Regions from separate parts of the Caproicibacter fermentans genome, predicted to be linked through region 2. Evidence: predicted binding sites of a transcription regulator. Region 2 holds the regulator's gene; the other holds the start of a gene.

Region 1 (9,791 bases), 1.3 Mb from region 2:
CTACAACGGAATCCGCTCCGCCTTGAACGGCCGGAGCGATGAGCTGACGAATATGTTTTCCAGCTACGGCAGGGAATCCCCCACGGAATTTTCCACCGCGGCGCGCAGCTATGTGGAAAATTTTCCGAACAAGGAAAGCATGGAGCTGATGGTCATCAGCTCCTCCGGAAAAATCCTGAGCACTTCCATCGGCTTCGCGCCGGATGAGGACCAGGAAATTCCGGATTATGAGGCCGCGCTGAAAAGCTCGGGCGGTTACGGTACCTGGACGGGCCGCCTTTCCAGCGGGGAAAAGGTCATGGCGGTTACCCGCGTGATGCGCAGTAATCTGGGCAATACGGTCGGGGCCATCCGGTATGTCGTTTCCCTTGAGGATGCGGACCGGCAGATCTTCATCGTGGTGGGCGCGCTGATGATCGCGGGCCTGCTGATCCTGCTGTTTGTCATTCTGTCCAGCTATTATTTCATGCGGTCGATTATCGTTCCGATCAAGCGGATCGGCGCGACCGCGAGGCTGATCGCGCAGGGCGATTTCAAGGCCCGCATCCGGAAAACGAACGACGATGAGATCGGCAGGCTCTGCGACACCATCAACGACATGGCGGACGAACTGGGCCAGAGCGAAAAGATGAAAAACGACTTTATCTCCTCGGTTTCCCATGAGCTGCGAACGCCGCTGACCGCCATCAAGGGCTGGGCGGAGACGATTCAGGCAGGGGACACCGACCGGCAGACGTTCAGCCGGGGCATGAGCATCATTGTGCGCGAGTCGGAGCGCCTTTCCGGAATCGTGGAGGAGCTGCTGGATTTTTCCCGTATGCAGAGCGGCCGTATGACGCTGACCATGGACAAAATCGATCTTCTGGCGGAGCTGGGCGAAGCCGTCTATATGTTCAGTGAGCGAGCTTCGTCGGAGCATAAATTCCTTTTGTATGAAGAGCCGGAAATGCTTTCCCCCGTGCTGGGCGACATCAACCGGCTGCGCCAGGTGTTCGTCAATGTTCTGGACAACGCGCTGAAATATACCAGCGAGGGCGGCACCATCAGCGTGACCGCCGACGAGGAGGACGGCTTCATCCGCGTCGTCATCAGCGACAACGGCTGCGGAATCCCTGCGGAGCATCTTCCGAACGTGAAAAAGAAATTCTACAAGGCAAACCAGACCGTGCGCGGGTCGGGCATCGGCCTCGCGCTCGCGGATGAAATTATGAATCTGCATTCCGGCAGCCTTGAAGTTGAAAGCCATGAAAACATCGGCACGGCGGTAACCATCAGAATTCCCACCTATGATAAACTGGAAAACGAACTGCAGGAGACATAACTTACTTAGAAAGGAAACCAGGAGTTTATGCCCAGAGAGAAGATCAAGTGTATTACATCCATCGGGGGACAGGCCCTGATCGAGGGAATCATGATGCGAGGCCCGAAAAAAACGGTCCTTGCCGTGCGTCAGCCGGACGGTGAAATCACGCTGGAAGAGCTGCCGGCGAAAGATCCGCGCACCCGTCATCCGCTTTTAAAACTGCCCTTTCTTCGCGGCGTGGCCGCCTTTGTGGATTCCATTGCGGTCGGATACCGCGCCCTGTCCCGCTCCGCCGAAATTTCCGGCATGGAGGAGGTGGAAGAGGGGGAGGAATCCAAGTTCGACAAATGGCTGAACGACAAGTTCGGCGACCAGATCACAAATATCGTGATGACCATCGGGACCGTTTTCGGCATCCTGCTGGCTATCGCGCTGTTTTACATTCTGCCCACCTGGCTTTTCAACCTGATTCCGGGGGCAGCAGGGCCGGACTTTGCCGTTTGGCGCTCGCCTGTGGAAGGGGTTGATGAGAATGGTGATCCTTCTCGCGTACATGACGGCGATTTCGCAGATGAAGGACATCCGCCGCCTGTTCCAGTACCACGGAGCGGAGCATAAAACGATTTTCTGCTATGAAAGCGGCGAGGAGCTCACCGTGGAAAATGTGCGGCGGCACCGCCGGTTCCACCCGCGCTGCGGCACAAGCTTTCTGGTGCTGATGCTGCTGGTCGGCATTTTCATCGGCCTGTTCATCCCGTTTTCCAATCCGCTGCTCCGCACAGCGGTCAAAATCCTGTGCATTCCGCTGGTCATGGGCATCGGGTATGAACTGATCCGTTACTGCGGCAGAAACGAAAACATGCTGACGAGGATCATCGCGGCGCCCGGGCTCTGGGTACAGCGCATCACGACCAAGGAGCCGGACGACTCAATGATGGAAGCCGCGATTGCCGCGATGAAGGAAGTTATCCCCGAAAACGGAGAGGACAAAATCGCGCTGAAAAGCGATTCATGAGCACGGTCGGCGAGGTTTACCGGGAGGGGCGGCGCGCTCTGTTCGACGCGGGGATCGACGGCCCGGATTTTGAAGCCGGATGCCTGTTTCAAAAAGCGTTCGGGCTGGACCGGCAGGAACGGATTCTCCGCTCGGCTCAGGCGGCCGACCCCGTCAAAACGGAACAGCTCCGGGGATTTCTGCGCGAACGCATCAACGGGCGGCCGCTTCAGTATATTTTGGGGGAGTGGCCGTTCTGCGGGAGGAACCTGCTGGTTGGGGAGGGCGTGCTGATTCCCCGTGAGGAGACGGAACTTTTGGTCGGCACCGCCGCGGAACTGCTTGAGGACTCCTCCGAACCGGAAATTCTTGATCTGTGCTCCGGCACGGGGGCGGTGGCGCTCACGCTCGCGGCGCGATTCCCCGGCGCGAAGGTCGGCGCGGCGGAATGGCTGGAGCCCGCGTTTCATTATTTGAACCTCAATCTGGAGCGGCAAGGGCTTTCGAATATTCGGGCCGTTCGCCTCGATGTTTTGAATCCCGCTTCCGCGGAGCGGTTCCGGGACCTGGACTGCATCGTTTCCAACCCGCCCTATGTCCGTGCGGAGGAGCTGCCCGGCCTTCAGCCGGAGGTCCGGCGGGAACCGCGCGAAGCGCTGGACGGCGGTGAGGACGGCCTTGACTTCTACCGCGCGATCGCGAAAATCTGGGCGCCCCGGCTAAGGCTGGGCGGCGTTCTGTGCGTGGAGTGCGGAGAGGATCAGGCACGGCGGGGTTGCCGCCCTCTTTGCGGAGGCCGGTCTCTCCGAAATCCGCTTTTACAAGGATTTTAACAACATTGACCGGGTCGTTTCCGCAAGAAAAGCGAGATAAACATTTGTTCGTAAAGTCCTTGCTTTTCCCCGGACGATCGATTATAATGAATTGGAAGAAATGAAAGAGCCTGACGGGAGGAATTCAGTATGGCGGCGGGAAAAAAGATGCCGGAAAAGCTGGTCGGCAAGGGAACCGATAAAAAGAAGGCGCTGGAAACGGCGCTGGCGCAGATCGAAAAGCAGTACGGCAAAGGGGCGGTCATGCGCCTGGGACAGAACGAGGCCATGCATGTCGAGGCGATTCCGACCGGCTCGCTCGGGCTTGACCTGGCGCTTGGAATCGGCGGCCTGCCGCGCGGCAGGATCATAGAAATCTATGGGCCGGAAAGCTCCGGCAAAACCACGCTGGCGCTGCACTGCATCGCGCAGGGGCAGAAAAACGGCGGAAACGCCGCGTTCATCGACGTGGAACACGCACTGGACCCGGTTTACGCGCGCGCGCTCGGCGTGGATGTGGATTCCCTGCTGGTCTCTCAGCCGGACACCGGCGAGCAGGCGCTGGAAATCACGGAGGCTTTGGTGCGCTCCGGCGCGATCGACGTTATCGTGGTGGATTCGGTGGCGGCGCTGGTACCGCGGGTGGAAATCGAGGGCGAAATGGGCGACAGCCACGTCGGCCTGCAGGCCCGCCTGATGTCCCAGGCCCTTCGCAAGCTGGCGGGCGCGATTTCCAAATCAAACTGCGTGGCGATCTTTATCAATCAGCTGCGCGAGAAAGTCGGCGTGATGTACGGCAACCCCGAGGTGACCCCGGGCGGCAGAGCGCTGAAATTCTACGCTTCCGTCAGAATCGATATCCGCAAGGTCGAAACCTTGAAAAACGGAACGGAAATGATCGGTTCGCATACGAGGGCGAAGGTGGTCAAGAACAAGATTGCGCCGCCGTTCCGCTCCGCGGAGTTCGACGTGATGTACGGACAGGGGATTTCGCACGACGGAGAGCTGCTGGACCTCGGCGTTCAGCTTGACCTTGTGCAGAAAAGCGGCGCGTGGTTTTCCTATCAGGACATCAGAATCGGGCAGGGGCGCGAAAACGCGAAAAACTTTTTTGCGGAACATCCGGATACGGCGGAAGAACTGGAGAAACAGATTCGGCAGCATATGACGGAGCTGTTTAATAAGCCGACGCCCGGATCGAAAATTCATCCCGTGGAAACCGCCGTCAAGGAAGAGGACGCCGGAAACGGGAAAGCGGGCGCCAATTCCGATATTGACATTGAGGCGGACGACGAATGATGCTCTCTGCGGCGGAACCCCGCAGAAAGGGCCTGACGGCCCTCTTTGTCGACGGGGAATACGCCGTCAGCGTGGATACGGAGACCTTTGTCCTCTCCGGGCTGAAACCGGGCGCGGAACTGTCGGATGAGCGGCTGCACGAGCTGATTCAGAAAAGCGACGCGCGGCGCGCGCAGGAAAAGGCCCTTTATCTTCTGGAACACCGCGCCCACTCCCAAAAGGAGCTTGCAGACAAAATTGCCCGAACCGTTTCGCGCGAGGCGGCCGAGCGGGCCGCCTCGCGTCTGGTTGAACTCGGGATGGTCAATGATGAGGAGTATGCCCGGAACCTTGCAGCGGAACTGTTCGGACGCAAGGGCTGCTCCGCTTCCCGTGTAAAATGGGAGCTGGCGAAACGGGGGATCGAACGCGATCTGGCGGAGCGCATTGTGGAAGAAAGCGAGCCGGACCCGGTCGAAGCCGTCCAAAGGCTTCTCCAAAAGAAATACGCCCGCCTTCTGGGCGACGAAAAGGGGCGGCGCCGCGTTGTGGCGGCGCTGCAAAGGTTAGGTTACCGGTGGGATGACATCAAAAGCGGGCTCAGAAAATTTGAGGAAGAGGATGACAGCTTTGCGGGATGCGGAGAAGACGATCGGCAATCTGATTGACAAACAGAAAACGGCGTACGTCGGTTCCGCCGACGCGGACGGCTTTCCGAACGTGAAGGCGATGTTCTCCCCCAGAAAACGCGAGGGAATCCGGGCGTTTTATTTTACGACCAACACATCGTCGCTTCGTGCGGCGCAATACCGTGAAAATCCCAAGGCCTGCATTTATTTCTGCGACAAGCGTTTTTTTCGCGGCGTGATGCTCAAAGGCACCATGCAGGTTTTGGAGGATGCGGAGTCCAAGGCGATGATCTGGCAGGAAGGCGATGACAGATACTATCCGGAGGGCGTCGCGGACCCCGACTACTGCGTGCTGAAATTCACGGCGATGGCTGGCAGATATTATAGTAATTTTCATTCGGAGGATTTTATCGTCTGAACAAAATCAGGAGAAGATATGGCATATTCGGTAGGACTTGTGAACCTTGGATGCCCCAAAAATCAGGTGGACGCGGAGCTGATGCTCGCGATTTTGCTGAAAGCGGGCTATGAACTGAAAAAGGACGCGGCGGAAGCGGATGTCGCGATCGTAAATACCTGCGGATTTATCGACGCGGCGAAGCAGGAATCCATCGGTGAAATTTTGGAGCTTGCGAAGAAAAAGGCCGAAGGGCAAGTCAGGGCGATCGTTGTGACCGGCTGCCTGGCGGAACGCTACCGGGAGCAGATTCTCCGCGAGCTGCCGGAGGTTGACGGGGTCGCGGGCATCGGGGCGAACAGCAATATTGCCCAGGTCGTTCAAAAGGCGCTTGAAGGGGACAAAACAGAGCTGTTCCCGGAAAAGACAAAGCTGCCTCTGTGCGGAGAGCGCAGTCTGCTGACCCCGCGATACTCGGCTTACCTGAAAATCGCGGAGGGGTGCGACAATCGCTGCTCCTACTGCGCGATTCCGGCGATCCGCGGCCCGTACCGTTCCCGCGCAATGGAGGAAATTGAGCAGGAAGCTCGATCGCTCGCCGCCGGCGGGGCAAAAGAGCTGATCCTGATTGCGCAGGACACGTCCCGTTACGGGTACGACCTGTATCACAAGCTGATGCTGCCGGAGCTTCTGCGCCGCCTTTGCCGGATCGACGGGCCGGAATGGATCCGTGTTCTGTACGCTTACCCGGATTCCATCACCGACGAGTTGCTTCAGACGATGGCATCGGAAGAAAAAATCGTAAAATACCTTGATTTACCGCTCCAGCACTGCAGCGGCAGAATTCTGAAAGCAATGCGCCGGGTCGGCGACCGCGCCTCCCTGACCGCGCTGATGCGCAAAATCCGGGGCGCGGTTCCCGGAATCATTCTGCGGTCGACCCTGATCGCCGGGTTCCCCGGCGAAACGGAAGAGGATTTTGAGGAGCTTTGCGGGTTTGTCCGCGAAATCCGGTTTGAACGGCTCGGGTGCTTTGCCTACTCGCAGGAGGAAGGCACCGCGGCGGCGGAGCTGCCGGGCCAGCTGGAAGAGGAAGTCAAGCGCCGCCGCGCGGAGCTTGTCATGGAGCTCCAGATGAATATTATGCAGGAGCAGGCGGAAGCTCTGGTCGGGAAAACCCTTCGGGTGCTGACGGAGGGCTTTGACCGGGAAGCGGGCCTTTGTTACGGGCGCGGCACGGCGGACGCGCCGGACATCGACGGAAGAGTCTGGTTTTCGGCGCGCCGTAAGCCGGAGCCGGGCCGGTTTGCCGACGTAAAAATCACCGACTGCATCGACGGCGACCCGGCCGGGCGCGCCGTGGAGTAAGGGGGAGTTGTCTTGAATCTGCCCAATAAGCTGACCATCGCGAGAATTTGCATCGTTCCGTTTTTCCTCGTCGCGCTTCTGGCCCAGGATTACATCGGCCTGCATTATTTCTGGGCGTTGATTTTGTTTGCCGCGGCTTCCTACACCGACCGGCTGGACGGCAAAATCGCAAGGAAAACGAATCAGATCACCGATTTTGGCAAGTTTATGGACCCGCTCGCGGATAAAATTCTGGTTTTGTCCGCACTGGTTTGCTTTGTGCAGTTCGGCCTGGCGGATTCCTGGGTAGTCGTTATTATCCTTGCGCGGGAATTCATGGTAACGGGGATCCGTCTGATCGCCGCCGAAAACGGACGCGTCCTTGCGGCGAACAAGTGGGGAAAGGCGAAAACGGTCAGCCAGGTCGTGGCGATCACGGCGGTGCTGTTGTTCCAGTTTCTTCTGGAGCTGGTCCGCGACGGAATTCTGCCGGAGTTCACCGTTTTCGGTTCGGACGGCGCCTTCATCCTGACGTGGCTCGGCAGTTTTTTGGTATTGATTTCCGCCGTTTTCGCGGTGGTTTCCGGAATGATCTATTTGATGCAGAATATTCAGCTGATTGACACCACAAAATAAAGCAGGGTGTTTACAGAATGCTTTTTTTGTACTATACTGTGTAACGCCGGGATCGATTCCGGCTATTATGAAACAAACGGAACATGCGACGACCGGAAGAAGTAATTCCTCAGGCTGCAAAAGAGAGAAAGCGTCATCGGCTGAAAGCGCTTTTTGCCATGCGGAGGAACGAAATGCGTCCGCGAGCATGCGGGGGGAACTTTCAGTATCCCCGCACGGGCAGCCCCGTTACCGGCATTCATGAGAAATAAAGCGGAGTGGAACCGCGGCAGACGCCGCCTCCGTCCCCTGTTTGGGGACGGAGGCGGCTTTTTTCCACAGGAGGTTTTTATGTTTTCCAGTCTCAAGGCAGACCTTGATTCCATCATCGACCGCGACCCCGCCGCGCGTTCCCGGCTGGAGGTGTTTTTCCTCTATTCCGGGTTCAAGGCGGTCCGTTCCTATCGAATCGCCCACTGGTTTTATGAGCGCAATCACAAATTCATCGCCCGGTATCTTTCCCAGAGGTCGCGGCATAAAACGGGGATTGAAATTCACCCGGGCGCAAAAATCGGCAAAGGGCTTTTTATCGATCACGGCATGGGCGTGGTGATCGGAGAAACTTCTGAAATCGGCGACTACTGCACCCTGTATCAGGGCGTTACGCTTGGCGGAACCGGCAAAGACCACGGCAAGCGCCACCCGACGCTGGGCAGCAACGTGCTGGTCGGCGCCGGAGCGAAGATCCTCGGTCCCTTCCATGTGGGCGACAACGCGCGCGTGGCGGCGGGGGCGGTCGTTCTGGAAGAAGTCCCGGCGAACGCCACGGCGGTCGGCGTGCCGGCGCGCATCGTTCGCCTGGACGGAGTGCGCCCGGCCAATCTGGATCAGATCCACATCGGCGACCCGGTCTCCCAGCAGCTCTGCTACATGGGGGTGGAACTTCGAAAGATCCATTCACAGCTTGACATGATGGAAAAAACCGTCTCGCATCAGGACGGAAAAAGAGCGGCGAAAAGCTCATAAAGGAGGACAATCAAATGAAAATTTACAACACGCTGACAAGGCGGAAAGAGGAATTTGTTCCAATTGAGCCCGGAGAGGCAAAAATCTACGCCTGCGGCCCGACCGTGTATAATTATATCCACATCGGGAACGCGAGACCGATCTGCGTGTTCGACGTGCTCCGCCGGTACCTGGAGTACCGGGGGATGAAAGTAACCTTTGTGCAGAATTTCACCGACATCGACGACAAGATTATCCGGAAGGCGAACGAGGAAAAAACCGATTATCTCACGGTGTCGCAGCAGTACATCGAGGAATACCGGACGGACGCGGCGGGACTGAACGTGCGCCCCGCGACGGTTCATCCGCTCGCGACGGAGAATATCGATGAAATCATCTCCATTATTTCTGACCTGGTCGAAAAAGGCTATGCCTATCCGGCGGAAAACGGGGACGTTTATTTCCGCACGCTGAAGGATTCCGGTTACGGCAAGCTGTCGCACCAGCCGCTGGACGACCTGAAATCCGGTGCGCGCATCGCGGTCGGCGAACACAAGGAGGACCCGCTCGATTTCGCCCTGTGGAAGGGTTCAAAGCCCGGGGAGCCAAGCTGGATCTCCCCCTGGGGGCACGGAAGGCCCGGCTGGCACATCGAGTGCTCCGCCATGGCGCGCCGGTACCTCGGCAAAACGATCGATATCCACTGCGGCGGGCAGGACCTGATCTTCCCGCACCACGAAAACGAAATCGCGCAGAGCGAGTGCTGCAACGGCGTGCCGTTCGCACACTACTGGATGCACAACGGCTACATCAATGTGGACAACAAAAAGATGTCGAAATCGCTCGGCAATTTCTTTACCGTGCGGGACGTAGCCGAAAAATACGGGTATGAGCCGATCCGCTACCTGATGATTTCCTCGCATTACCGCACGCCGATCAATTACAGCATCGAGATCATCGAGCAGTGCAAATCCGCTCTGGACCGGCTTTATCACTGCCGTGAAAATCTTGAATTCCTGCTCGGACACGCTCCGGCCGGGGAACGGGAGGGCGAACGGGAACTGCGCCGCCTGTTCGAGTCCCGCCAGGACCGTTTCATTGAGGCGATGGAGGACGACCTGAACACGGCGGACGCGATTTCCGCGCTGTTCGACCTTGCGAAGGACATCAACACAAACCTGACGGCGGAAAAGAATCCGTCCAAAGACCTGTGCCGCACCGCCCTCGATTTATTCAACGATCTCGCGGAGGTGCTGGGCCTGCTGTACGCGAAAAAAGAGACCGGCGCCGATGAGGAGATCGAGCGGCTGATCGCCGAACGGACAAAAGCGCGCGCCGAAAAGGACTGGGCGACGGCGGACCGTATCCGCGACGAGCTGAAAGCCCGCCGTGTGGTGCTGGAAGACACGCC
Region 2 (9,791 bases):
GCTTCTGTGCACGGCCCACTCGTGTTTTGACTATCAAAAGATTCAGGCGCTTTCCAAAGAAGTGTTCGATACCCGCAACGCGATGAAGGACATTGAGGACCGCTCAAACATCGAACTGCTGTAACTCCAATCCCCCCCGTTTTCCGGCGAAAGCGGGGGATTTTTCGGGCAGGCAGAGCCTGCTTCGGCCCGCCGGCCGGAATGCGAAAAAAATCAGCCGCGCCGGGCGGGACGGTACGGGGGCCCCGCTGGCGAAGCCTGTTTTTGCCGGACCGGTGACTGAAGTAACACAGGATATCAATGAAAAGAACAGGTGGATGAATCATGAAAAAATACCGTTTTATGCTGATCGGCTGCGGCCGAATCTCCAAAAATCATATTGCCGCGGCGGCGGCCAACCGGGACATCATGGAGCTTGTCGCCGTCTGCGACCCGATGACCGAAAAGGCGGAGCAGAAGGCGGACGACTGCAGAAACGCGGCGGGATATCGCCCCAAAGTATATGGGGATTACCAGAAAGCTTTAGCCGAACTGGAAATCGACTGCTGCTCCGTTGCGACCGAAAGCGGTTATCACGCGGAGATCGCGCTTGACTGCATCCGCGCGGGCAAGAACGTGCTGGTGGAAAAACCGATGGCTCTTTCCACAAAAGACGCTGAGCAAATGCTCAGCGAAGCGAAGGCGCATGGGGTGACGGTCGGTGTCTGTCACCAGAACCGTTTTAACGCTCCTGTTCAGGAACTGCACAGGGCGCTGAACGACGGCCGATTCGGCAAGCTCGTCAGTGGAACGGCGCGGATTCTGTGGAACCGCTCGATGCCTTATTATGAGCAGGCGCCGTGGCGCGGAACCTGGGCGCAGGACGGCGGCACCCTGATGAATCAGTGCATTCACGGCATCGACCTGCTTCAGTGGAACCTGGGTGGCGAACCGGATACCATTATGGCGATGACCGGGAATTATCTGCGTGACATTCAGGCGGAGGATTTCGGCGCAATTCTGATCCGCTTTAAAAACGGCGCGGTCGGCATTGTGGAAGGAACCGCCTGCGTCTATCCGAAGAATCTGGAAGAGACGCTTTCCGTATTCGGCGAGACCGGCGCCGCCGTGATCGGCGGCCTCGCGGTCAACCGCATCCAGACCTGGAATTTTTCTTCTCCCGCCGCGCAGGATTCCGAAGTGGAAAAACTGGCGGGAACCGACCCGAAGGATGTTTACGGAAGCGGCCATAACGCGCTTTATCAAAACTATATTGAAGCGATTGACAGCCACACCGAACCGCTTGTCAGCGGAGCGGAGGGCATCAAGGGAATGAAAATTATTCTGGCAGCTTACAAATCGCAGAAAACAGGCCTGCCAGTCAAATTTGATGACCTTGAATTTTCCACGCTCGACATGACGCATGAAGACGTCCGCGTCAATTAAGGGGAGCCGATCATGAAACTGATAACCGTAGTCGGCGCGAGGCCGCAGTTTATCAAAGCCTCGGTTGTGTCAATGGCCCTTGCCCATGTCTGCGACGAGGTGATCGTGCATACCGGGCAGCACTACGACCGCAATATGTCCGACGTCTTTTTTGAAGAACTGAAGATTCCGAAGCCGGCCTATCATCTCGGCGTCGGAAGCGGCACGCACGGAAAGCAGACCGGCGAAATGCTGATCAAAATCGAAGAGGTGCTGCAGAAGGAAACGCCGGATGCTCTGCTGGTTTACGGGGATACCAACTCCACCCTGGCGGGCGCGCTGGCCGCGGCAAAGCTGCACATTCCCGTCCTGCACGTGGAAGCGGGCCTGCGTTCCTTTAACCGCCGGATGCCCGAAGAGCTCAACCGTGTTTTAACGGATCATATCTCCGATTTGCTGTTTTGCCCGACGCAGACCGCCGTGCAAAACCTGAAAAACGAAGGGATCACGGCGGGCGTGCAAAACAGCGGCGACGTCATGCTGGATTCCGTTCTTCACTTTTCCAAACTCGCGGGTGAAAATCCGGAGAAAACGGCAATTTTTCAAAAGCTCGGCATTCAGCCGAAGCAATACCGTCTGGCTACGCTGCACCGCGCGGAAACCACGGACGGCGGACTTCCGGCGGTCGAACGCATTTTCCGCGCGTTTGAACGCCTTCCGCAGAAGGTTGTCATCCCGATTCATCCGCGCACCCGCAGCCTGGCGGAGAGCGCGATCGCGCAGTGCGGATTCCGGAATATCCAGCTGATCGACCCGGTCGGCTACCTCGAAATGCTTTTGCTGACTTCAAATGCCTGCCAGGTTTTAACCGATTCCGGCGGACTTCAAAAGGAAGCCTGGTTTCTCGAAATTCCCTGCGTCACCTTGCGCAGCGAAACCGAGTGGGTGGAGACGCTTGCCGGCAACTGGAATGTACTGTCCGCCCTGGAAACCGACGAAATTTACGACAAGGCGGTCAACACGAAAGTCGACCCCGCCGCGCGTTCCCAAATGCCGTTCGGCGACGGAAACGCCTCCGGCAAGATTGCGGCTGCACTGTTGCAAATGGGGGAGAACGTGAAGTGAATATCCTTTACATCAATCACTATGCCGGTTCCCGCCTGCACGGAATGGAGTTCCGCCCGTGGTTTATGGCAAAACGCTGGGTACAGGCGGGGCATACCGTTACCATTGCTGCCAGCTCCTATTCTCATCTGCGCACGAAGAATCCGGATCTGATGGCGAAAAAGTTTGAGGAGCAGACGCTCGATGGAATTCGCTATTTTTGGATTTCCGGCCCGGAATATCACGGAAACGGGATGGGCCGAATTAAAAATATGCTTTCGTTTCTCAGTGGACTATACCGCTACGGCTCAGAAATTGCCAAAACGGGCGCGCCGGATGCGGTGATCGCCTCTTCCACTTATCCACTTGATATATACCCTGCGTATCATATTGCTAAAAAATACGGAGCGTCATTAATTTATGAGGTGCACGATCTCTGGCCGCTCAGCCCGATCGAACTCGGCGGCATCAGCCCGAAGCATCCCTATATCCGGGTGATGCAGGCGGCGGAGAACTTTTGCTACCGGCACAGCGATCGTGTTGTCTCGTTGCTTCCGAACGCGAAGGAACACATGGTGGAGCATGGGATGGCTCCTGAAAAGTTTGTCTATGTTCCGAACGGCATTGAGAAAGCGGACTGGGAAAAGCCGTTTGGGAATCCGCCGGTTTACAGCGAACAGCTTTCCAAATTCCATGAACAGGGAGAATTTTTGATCGGTTACGCCGGCGCTCACGGAATCGCGAACGCGCTTGACAGTTTTGTGGAAGCGGGGGAACGTCTGCACGGCAAAAAAATCAGGCTTCTCCCGGTGGGGCCAGGCCCGGAGCGGGAACGCTTGATTCAGAAAGCGAAGGATAAAAATCTGGAGGACGTGGTTACGTTCCTGCCGCCGGTCGGGCGCGGCCAGATTCCGGAGCTTTTAAGCCAGATGGACGCGCTTTATATCGGACTGCAGCGCCAGCCGCTGTTCCGGTTCGGCGTAAGCCCGAATAAGCTGATGGATTATATGATGGCGGGGAAGCCGGTCATCTTTGCAATCGACGCGCCGAACGACATGGTCGCCGAAGCCGGATGCGGTATTTCAATCCCGCCGGAAGACAGCGCGGCCATTGCAGAGGCCGCGGAGAAGTTGGCCTCCTGTTCCAAAGAGGATCTTGAAAAGATGGGGGAGCGCGGCCGGGAGTATATTCTGCGAAATAATGAATACGACGTTTTGTCTAAAAAATTTTTAGACGCGCTGCGGTGCGGCAAGAAAAAGTGAAAACAGTTCGATCCGCCCGGCATCGGCCGGGCGGATCGAACTGTTACAGAACCTTTTTGACGTCAAACAGAGAAGACAGTACCAGCCAGTTTTGGGAAAAATAGCTGTTGGCGGTCCAATAGCTGACACCAGCCAAACCGTACCGGTGCGCAAGCTCCAGTTTCGCGCGGATGCTTCTCGCGTCCTCGAACCAAACGGTGTGTTTTTTGCCGTCCGAAGAAAAATAGTCGAAATGAGGCGACTGGGCCTCCTCGTCAAAGAGGATACGCGCGCCGACCTGCGCGGCGAGCTCTACCGCGCCGGGATTTGTCAGCGAACGGGCTGACGAGCCGCGGACAAAGGGCAAAGTCCAGTCGTAACCGTAATTTGGGATGCCCATCAGGATTTTATTCGGAGGAATGACGGTCACGGCGTAGCGGATGACTTCCTCCACAAGATTCAGAGGCGCGACCGGCCTGGCCGGTCCATACGTATATCCCCATTCGTAAGTCATCAGGATGACATAATCCACCGCTTCCCCGTGGGCGGGGTAGTCGTGCGCCTCATAAAGAAGCCCCTGTTGGCCGGCGCTGGTTTTCGGGGCGAGAGAGGTCGTGACAATGTAGCCGAGCGAATGCATTCTAGCCACTACTTTGCGGAGGAAATTGTTGTAGTTTTCTCGGTCCCGCGGATAGATATACTCAAAGTCGATATTTAATCCATAATAGTTTTTCTGTTTCATCGTCGCGGTGATGTTTTCCAGAAGAGTATCCTGAACCTGCTGGCCGGACAGGACCGCATTGGCAACTTCGCTGCTGAACCCCCCTTCGGGGCGCATGTTGGTGACGACCATCAGCGGGGCGGTGTTCTGCGCACGGGCCGCCGTGATCACCGCTTCGTCCTCAATCGGAGCAAGAGCGCCGTCGGCCCCCGCCATATAGCTGAAGATGCTGACAAAGCTGAGATAGGGCAGCGTGCGGTTGAGCGTGTTCCGGTTCACAGACGGATAAACGTAACCGTTGACCAATATGGACCCGAGCTTTTGCGAGGTGACCGGAATGGTCAGAACCTGACCGGCCTGAATACGCGAGGGGTCTGTGATCTGCGGATTGGCTTCCAGCAGCTGATCGACCGAAATTCCGTACAACGCGGCGATGGAATAGAGTGACTGGCCGGATCCGACCGTGTGCTTTACACTGTCCGTCATCAGAACCAGAGCCTGACCGACCACAAGCTGCTGCGGGTCGCGGATCTGATTGTCTTCCATAATCTGCTGCTCGGGTATGCCGTAGAGCCGGGATAATCGATAGATGTTATCCCCCGGCCTTACCCTGTAAATTACCATTCCGATTCCACCTTTTTGAGCATTTTGGCTTTTCTTTATCTATATGAACGGGCCGATGGAAGAAACACTGTTTTTGCAAAAAAATGCGAAAAAAACCGCCGCGCTCTTGTCCTGGGCGCGGCGATTCCATTTATTAATACTCCGTTAATTCTGAAGAATCAGTTTTTTTGCTTTGCGGTCATTTTTCGCGACGGGGCAAATGTTATAAACCGTTCCATCCTTTGCAACCATGGAAATCGGGATCTTCGGCAACAGTTTATGTATGATTTCCACAAATCCGTTTACAGGTGCTTCCGCCATCCCGGTAACGATGTGTGTCGCATGAACACTTTTCGCATATCCGACAGCCATCAGCGGCGCATCGTCATGAAAATAGACGGACATTTCGGCATCCGCATTCTTTGCGGTTTGGCGAAGGTACTCCAGCTCTTCACAGTCCGCGTCAAACCCGGAAGAAGTCGGCTGAACACACAGCACCTGCAGAGGGATGAACCGACTGTCGGAGATTTTTTTTCCCGCGCGGATCAAACGGTCGCAGTCGCGCTGGCCGGTTACGCAAACAAGGACGGTTGCCTTGCCTTTTTTCAAATTTCTGCCTCCTTATTTAGCAGCATTCACAATACCATTATATCAGAATTGTTACTGTTTATGAGAACAGATTCTGCATAAAATTTGAACATATTGTGAACAAATTTTATGGTGATTTTTGTTTGAATTCACTTACACGCACATTATAGCATAAATTGACTTTCGATTCAAATCATTTGCAAAAAAATGCCGGCATCCGTGTGGATGCCGGTTTGCCATTACTTCAGCAGAGTGAGGGGATCGACATATTCTCCGTTTACCTTGGTGACAAAGTGCAGATGGGATTCTTCCTCCTGCTCAATCGGAACCTTGCCGACCGTTCCGATTTCCTGCCCGGATTCAACGGTGTCTCCGGCTTTCACTTTCATCTGGTCCAGACCGCAGTACCAGGCTTCAACGTTGCCGTGCGTAATAATGACCGTGTTTCCGTATTTGTCATCCTGATAGGCTTTGGTAACCGTCCCGTTCGCAATCGCCTTGACAGTTTCACCCTGTTTGGCGCTCAGGTCGATTCCGGTATGCGCGCGCCAGTCAAGAGTGGTTTTGCAGTAGACCGGGTCCGTGCTGAATTTTTGAACGACCGTTTTTCCAACGGGATAGGAGTAGCGCGTCACCTCGGCTGCAGCTGCCTTCACCGGCTTTGAAACAGACGCTTCCGGTTTAGACTCGGGTTTGGACGCAACGGTCTCGGAACTGGATGAAGCCTTGGAAGACGACGCTTCGGTCCGGGAAGAGGATTCCGGTTCCGCGTACACCCCGCTGACCGTATTGTTGGCGGGCGCCGTGCTTTGAACGGTTTCGCTCTGCGATTTGTCATCAGGCGCCGCGTAGTTCACCACGCTGTCATAAGTCGTCCAGGCTGCCACTCCAACGGCAATCAGGCAGACCCCAAGCGCAATATAAAAACCTTTTGAAGATCCTTTTCCGCCATTTTTTTGTATGTGTAAATTCATTCTGCCACCTCCGCAAGTATTTTGACCACATAAACGGTTCGCTATACGGAAAAGGCAGGCGGAGGCAATATTTTTTTTGAGGATTATTTTCAAAAGGAAAGGGACCCGGTCGTTTCCGACCGGGTCCGATTTCATTAGCTTGAGGGGTATATTGAGGAGGGTAGAACATGAATCAAAGAGCGGTGCGGCTCCAACTCCCTGATTACGCTTTTATTATATCGTCCATGCACAAAAAAGTTGTGAATGAGTTGTGAATACCTTATGAATTTTTTCCAAAAGAATTCACGGGGGCTGTACGAGGGAGAAGGGAGCGGCTGTATCGCTCTAGGAAAGGAACGAATTGATTCCGGCGAACTGGGGATAATGGTGTTGTAACGGAGGAAGAAATCATGAACAGTCACTATTTAAAGAATATAGATTTTGAAAAAGAACTGGATCTGACCAAACTTGTTGAGTATCAGGACGGTCAGGTCGTCAGCCGGACCCTCGCGCAGAATCAGGCGGTGAGCATTACGCTGTTCGCGTTTGACCAAAATGAAGAGATCAGCTCACACAGCTCCGGCGGGGATGCAATGGTCATGATTCTGGAGGGGACGGCGCTGATTACGATCGGAGAGAAGAAAATACATCTCGATTCGGGGAAAACCATAATAATGCCCGCGGGGATTCCGCATGCCGTTGCCTCGGAGAGCCGTTTTAAGATGCTTCTTGTCGTCGTATTCCCGCGGTAGCTTAATATCACAAAAATAAATTGAAAAGGAGTATGTTATGAAAGCCAGTCTTGACAGAAGCGGTTGTATCTCCTGCGGGCTTTGCCCGCAGACCTGTCCTGAAGTTTTCCGCATGGGGGACGACGGGGTAGCCGAGGTTTATCAGGAAGACGTTCCGAAAGATGCGCAGGAGAAAGCGGTCGAAGCGCAGGAAGGCTGTCCCGTATCAGTCATCACCGTGGAATAAATGCTCAGAGGGCAGCCGAAACCGGCTGCCCTCTGATTTTTGCCTCTTTTTGGGATGAGTTTTTCACCTGGAATTATTGCAAACATTTGTTTTCATTTTCCGACTGTTATGGTATAATAATGCTATCAATCAGGGAAGGTGATTCGGGGTGCTGACAAAAAGCCAACAAAAAGTCTACGATTACTTAAAAGGCAGAATGGAAAACGGACTGCCGCCGACCGTTCGGGAAATCTGCCGCGCCACAGGGCTGAAATCCACTTCCAGTGTTCACGCGCATTTAAGGGCGCTGGAGGAAAAGGGGCTGATCACACGCGACCGCGGTCTGAACCGCGCCATTCACCTGGCCGGGGAGCAGACCACGGTCCAGGTTCCGATTCTGGGGCAGGTGGCTGCGGGCAATCCGATTCTCGCAGTGGAGGAAATCGAGGGATATCTTCCGTTTTCGCCCGCAAGACGCGTCGGAGACGAGGAATACTTCGCGCTGAACGTCAAGGGGGAAAGCATGAAGAACGCCGGAATTTTAAGCGGCGACATCGTTGTCGCGCAGAAAACCGGCTCGGCGCTCGACGGGGAAATCGTCGTTGCGCTGATCGGGGACGAAGCGACGGTCAAGCGCCTGTTCCGCGAAAAGGACCGCGTCAGGCTGCAGCCGGAAAACCCGGCGTTTGAACCGATCTATTCCCGGGACGCGCAGATTCTGGGAAAGGTCGTCGCGGTCTACCGGTTTTACCGGTAGACCTCAGTCCCGGATCAAAACGGCGCGCACGGGGGAAGCCTCCGCTCCCGACATCAGAAGCGGGAACGCGATGAGCCGGTAGCCGCCCGGTTCCGCAAGGGTAAGATTCAGCCCTTCCAGAATCGGAATACCGGCGCCCAACAGCTCTTTGTGGGGGGCTTCTTCATCGTTCGGCGCGCCGATGCTCTGCGCGTCCGTTCCGATCAGAACAATGCCGGACTGCGCGAGCGCGAACGCCGCGCTTTGCGTTAAATACGCCTCTCCGCCGCCTTTCAGCAGCAGTCTGCCGCCCTGCGGCGGCGCGAGACGGTCAATGTCCGCGCCGGTCAGAATTCCCTCGGCGGCAATGACCGTGCAGGGACCGATGCAGAGGGAAAGATCTATTTGATCAACGGAATCCCCGTCCGGGATGAAATGAAGCGGCGCGTCCAGATGGGTTGCGCTGTGGCAGCAGGCGTAAAATCCGGAAAGGTTGCAGGCGTCGCCGAGGTCCATGCGGCGGACGATATCCCGGCGCGGCACCGGGTCGCCCGGATAGGGCTGCGAGGAAAACAGCTCTCTGGTAACGTCGATCAATTCCATTGCAATCCCCCCTTAAATCCGGGGAAGAAGGTTTTTGACCAGCTCGGTCAGTTCACGCGCGGAGCGGCCGGCGAATTCCGTGAAATCGACCGCGGCCTGTTCGTTCGCGTTATCCGAAATCGCCCTGATGACAACAAATTCGGTTCCGTTCAGGTAACAGACCTGCGCGATGCTTCCGCCCTCCATCTCACACGCGGAGGCGCCGAATTCATCCGCGATTCGGCCGAGCCGTTCGGAATCGCCGATGAACTGATCGCCCGTGGCGATGACGCCCGTATGTATTTTTTCCGGTTGATACACGGATTTCGAAGCGGCGACAGCCTGATCCGCCAGACGGCGGGAAGCGGGGATATGAATGATATTCGGTCCGCTTAAAAATCCTTTTTCATCCCCGAGAGCGCTCGTATCCATATCGTGCTGGACCAGTGAGCTGGAAATGACAATGTCGCCGATTTTTACCCCCGCGCCGGTTCCGCCGGCTACCCCGACGTTCAGCAGCGCCGCCGGATGGTAACGCAGAATCATGGTTTGGGCACAGACTGCGGCGGCGACTTTTCCAATCCCGCAGCGGGCGACCACGCATTCGATTCCCTCAACGGCCCCCCTGTGGTAAATGATTCCGCTGACGGTTTCCGAAACCCGTTCCGGCATCAGGCCGATCAGATCCTGTACCTCAACGTCCATTGCGCCGATGATTCCAATCATTTCGAAACACCTCCTGATATTTCTTTGATCATACGTTTTTTCCGCGGGAAAATCAATCCTCTTTTTTCCCGTGGGGATGCTTTTCTCCGCATTTGTCAAGAATCGCGTCGGTAATCAGCTCAAGGGTTTGAATCCGCCCGAATTTTTTGTCCTGTGATTCGATGATATGCCAAGGC

The links. The regulator LexA, encoded in region 2, represses DNA repair genes until DNA is damaged. The targets are predictions, from matches to a motif close to CNAACANNTGTTNG.
Region 1: a site for LexA is predicted at 3,168-3,181, ahead of recA (recombinase RecA). Genes of this name have one in related genera too.

Annotation. Positions count from the first base shown of each region.
Region 1 is NZ_CP060286.1:2,151,411-2,161,201, reverse strand. It holds gene HCR03_RS10635 (sensor histidine kinase) at 1-1,321, shown strand, start outside; gene HCR03_RS20130 (DUF1385 domain-containing protein) at 1,349-1,921, shown strand; gene HCR03_RS20125 (DUF1385 domain-containing protein) at 1,875-2,318, shown strand; gene prmC (peptide chain release factor N(5)-glutamine methyltransferase) at 2,315-3,130, shown strand; gene recA (recombinase RecA) at 3,260-4,408, shown strand; gene HCR03_RS10615 (regulatory protein RecX) at 4,405-5,055, shown strand; gene HCR03_RS10610 (pyridoxamine 5'-phosphate oxidase family protein) at 5,009-5,434, shown strand; gene rimO (30S ribosomal protein S12 methylthiotransferase RimO) at 5,453-6,781, shown strand; gene pgsA (CDP-diacylglycerol--glycerol-3-phosphate 3-phosphatidyltransferase) at 6,794-7,396, shown strand; T-box leader at 7,476-7,682, shown strand; gene cysE (serine O-acetyltransferase) at 7,727-8,401, shown strand; gene cysS (cysteine--tRNA ligase) at 8,416-9,791, shown strand, end outside.
Region 2 is NZ_CP060286.1:3,494,089-3,503,879, forward strand. It holds gene HCR03_RS17320 (nucleotide sugar dehydrogenase) at 1-124, shown strand, start outside; gene HCR03_RS17325 (Gfo/Idh/MocA family protein) at 325-1,425, shown strand; gene wecB (non-hydrolyzing UDP-N-acetylglucosamine 2-epimerase) at 1,438-2,529, shown strand; gene HCR03_RS17335 (glycosyltransferase family 4 protein) at 2,526-3,770, shown strand; gene HCR03_RS17340 (LysM peptidoglycan-binding domain-containing protein) at 3,814-5,094, opposite strand; gene HCR03_RS17345 (adenine nucleotide alpha hydrolase family protein) at 5,239-5,682, opposite strand; gene HCR03_RS17350 (M23 family metallopeptidase) at 5,901-6,635, opposite strand; gene HCR03_RS17355 (cupin domain-containing protein) at 7,025-7,366, shown strand; gene HCR03_RS17360 (ferredoxin) at 7,404-7,592, shown strand; gene lexA (transcriptional repressor LexA) at 7,789-8,328, shown strand; gene HCR03_RS17370 (cyclase family protein) at 8,332-8,910, opposite strand; gene HCR03_RS17375 (5'-methylthioadenosine/adenosylhomocysteine nucleosidase) at 8,923-9,615, opposite strand; gene pap (polyphosphate:AMP phosphotransferase) at 9,668-9,791, opposite strand, start outside.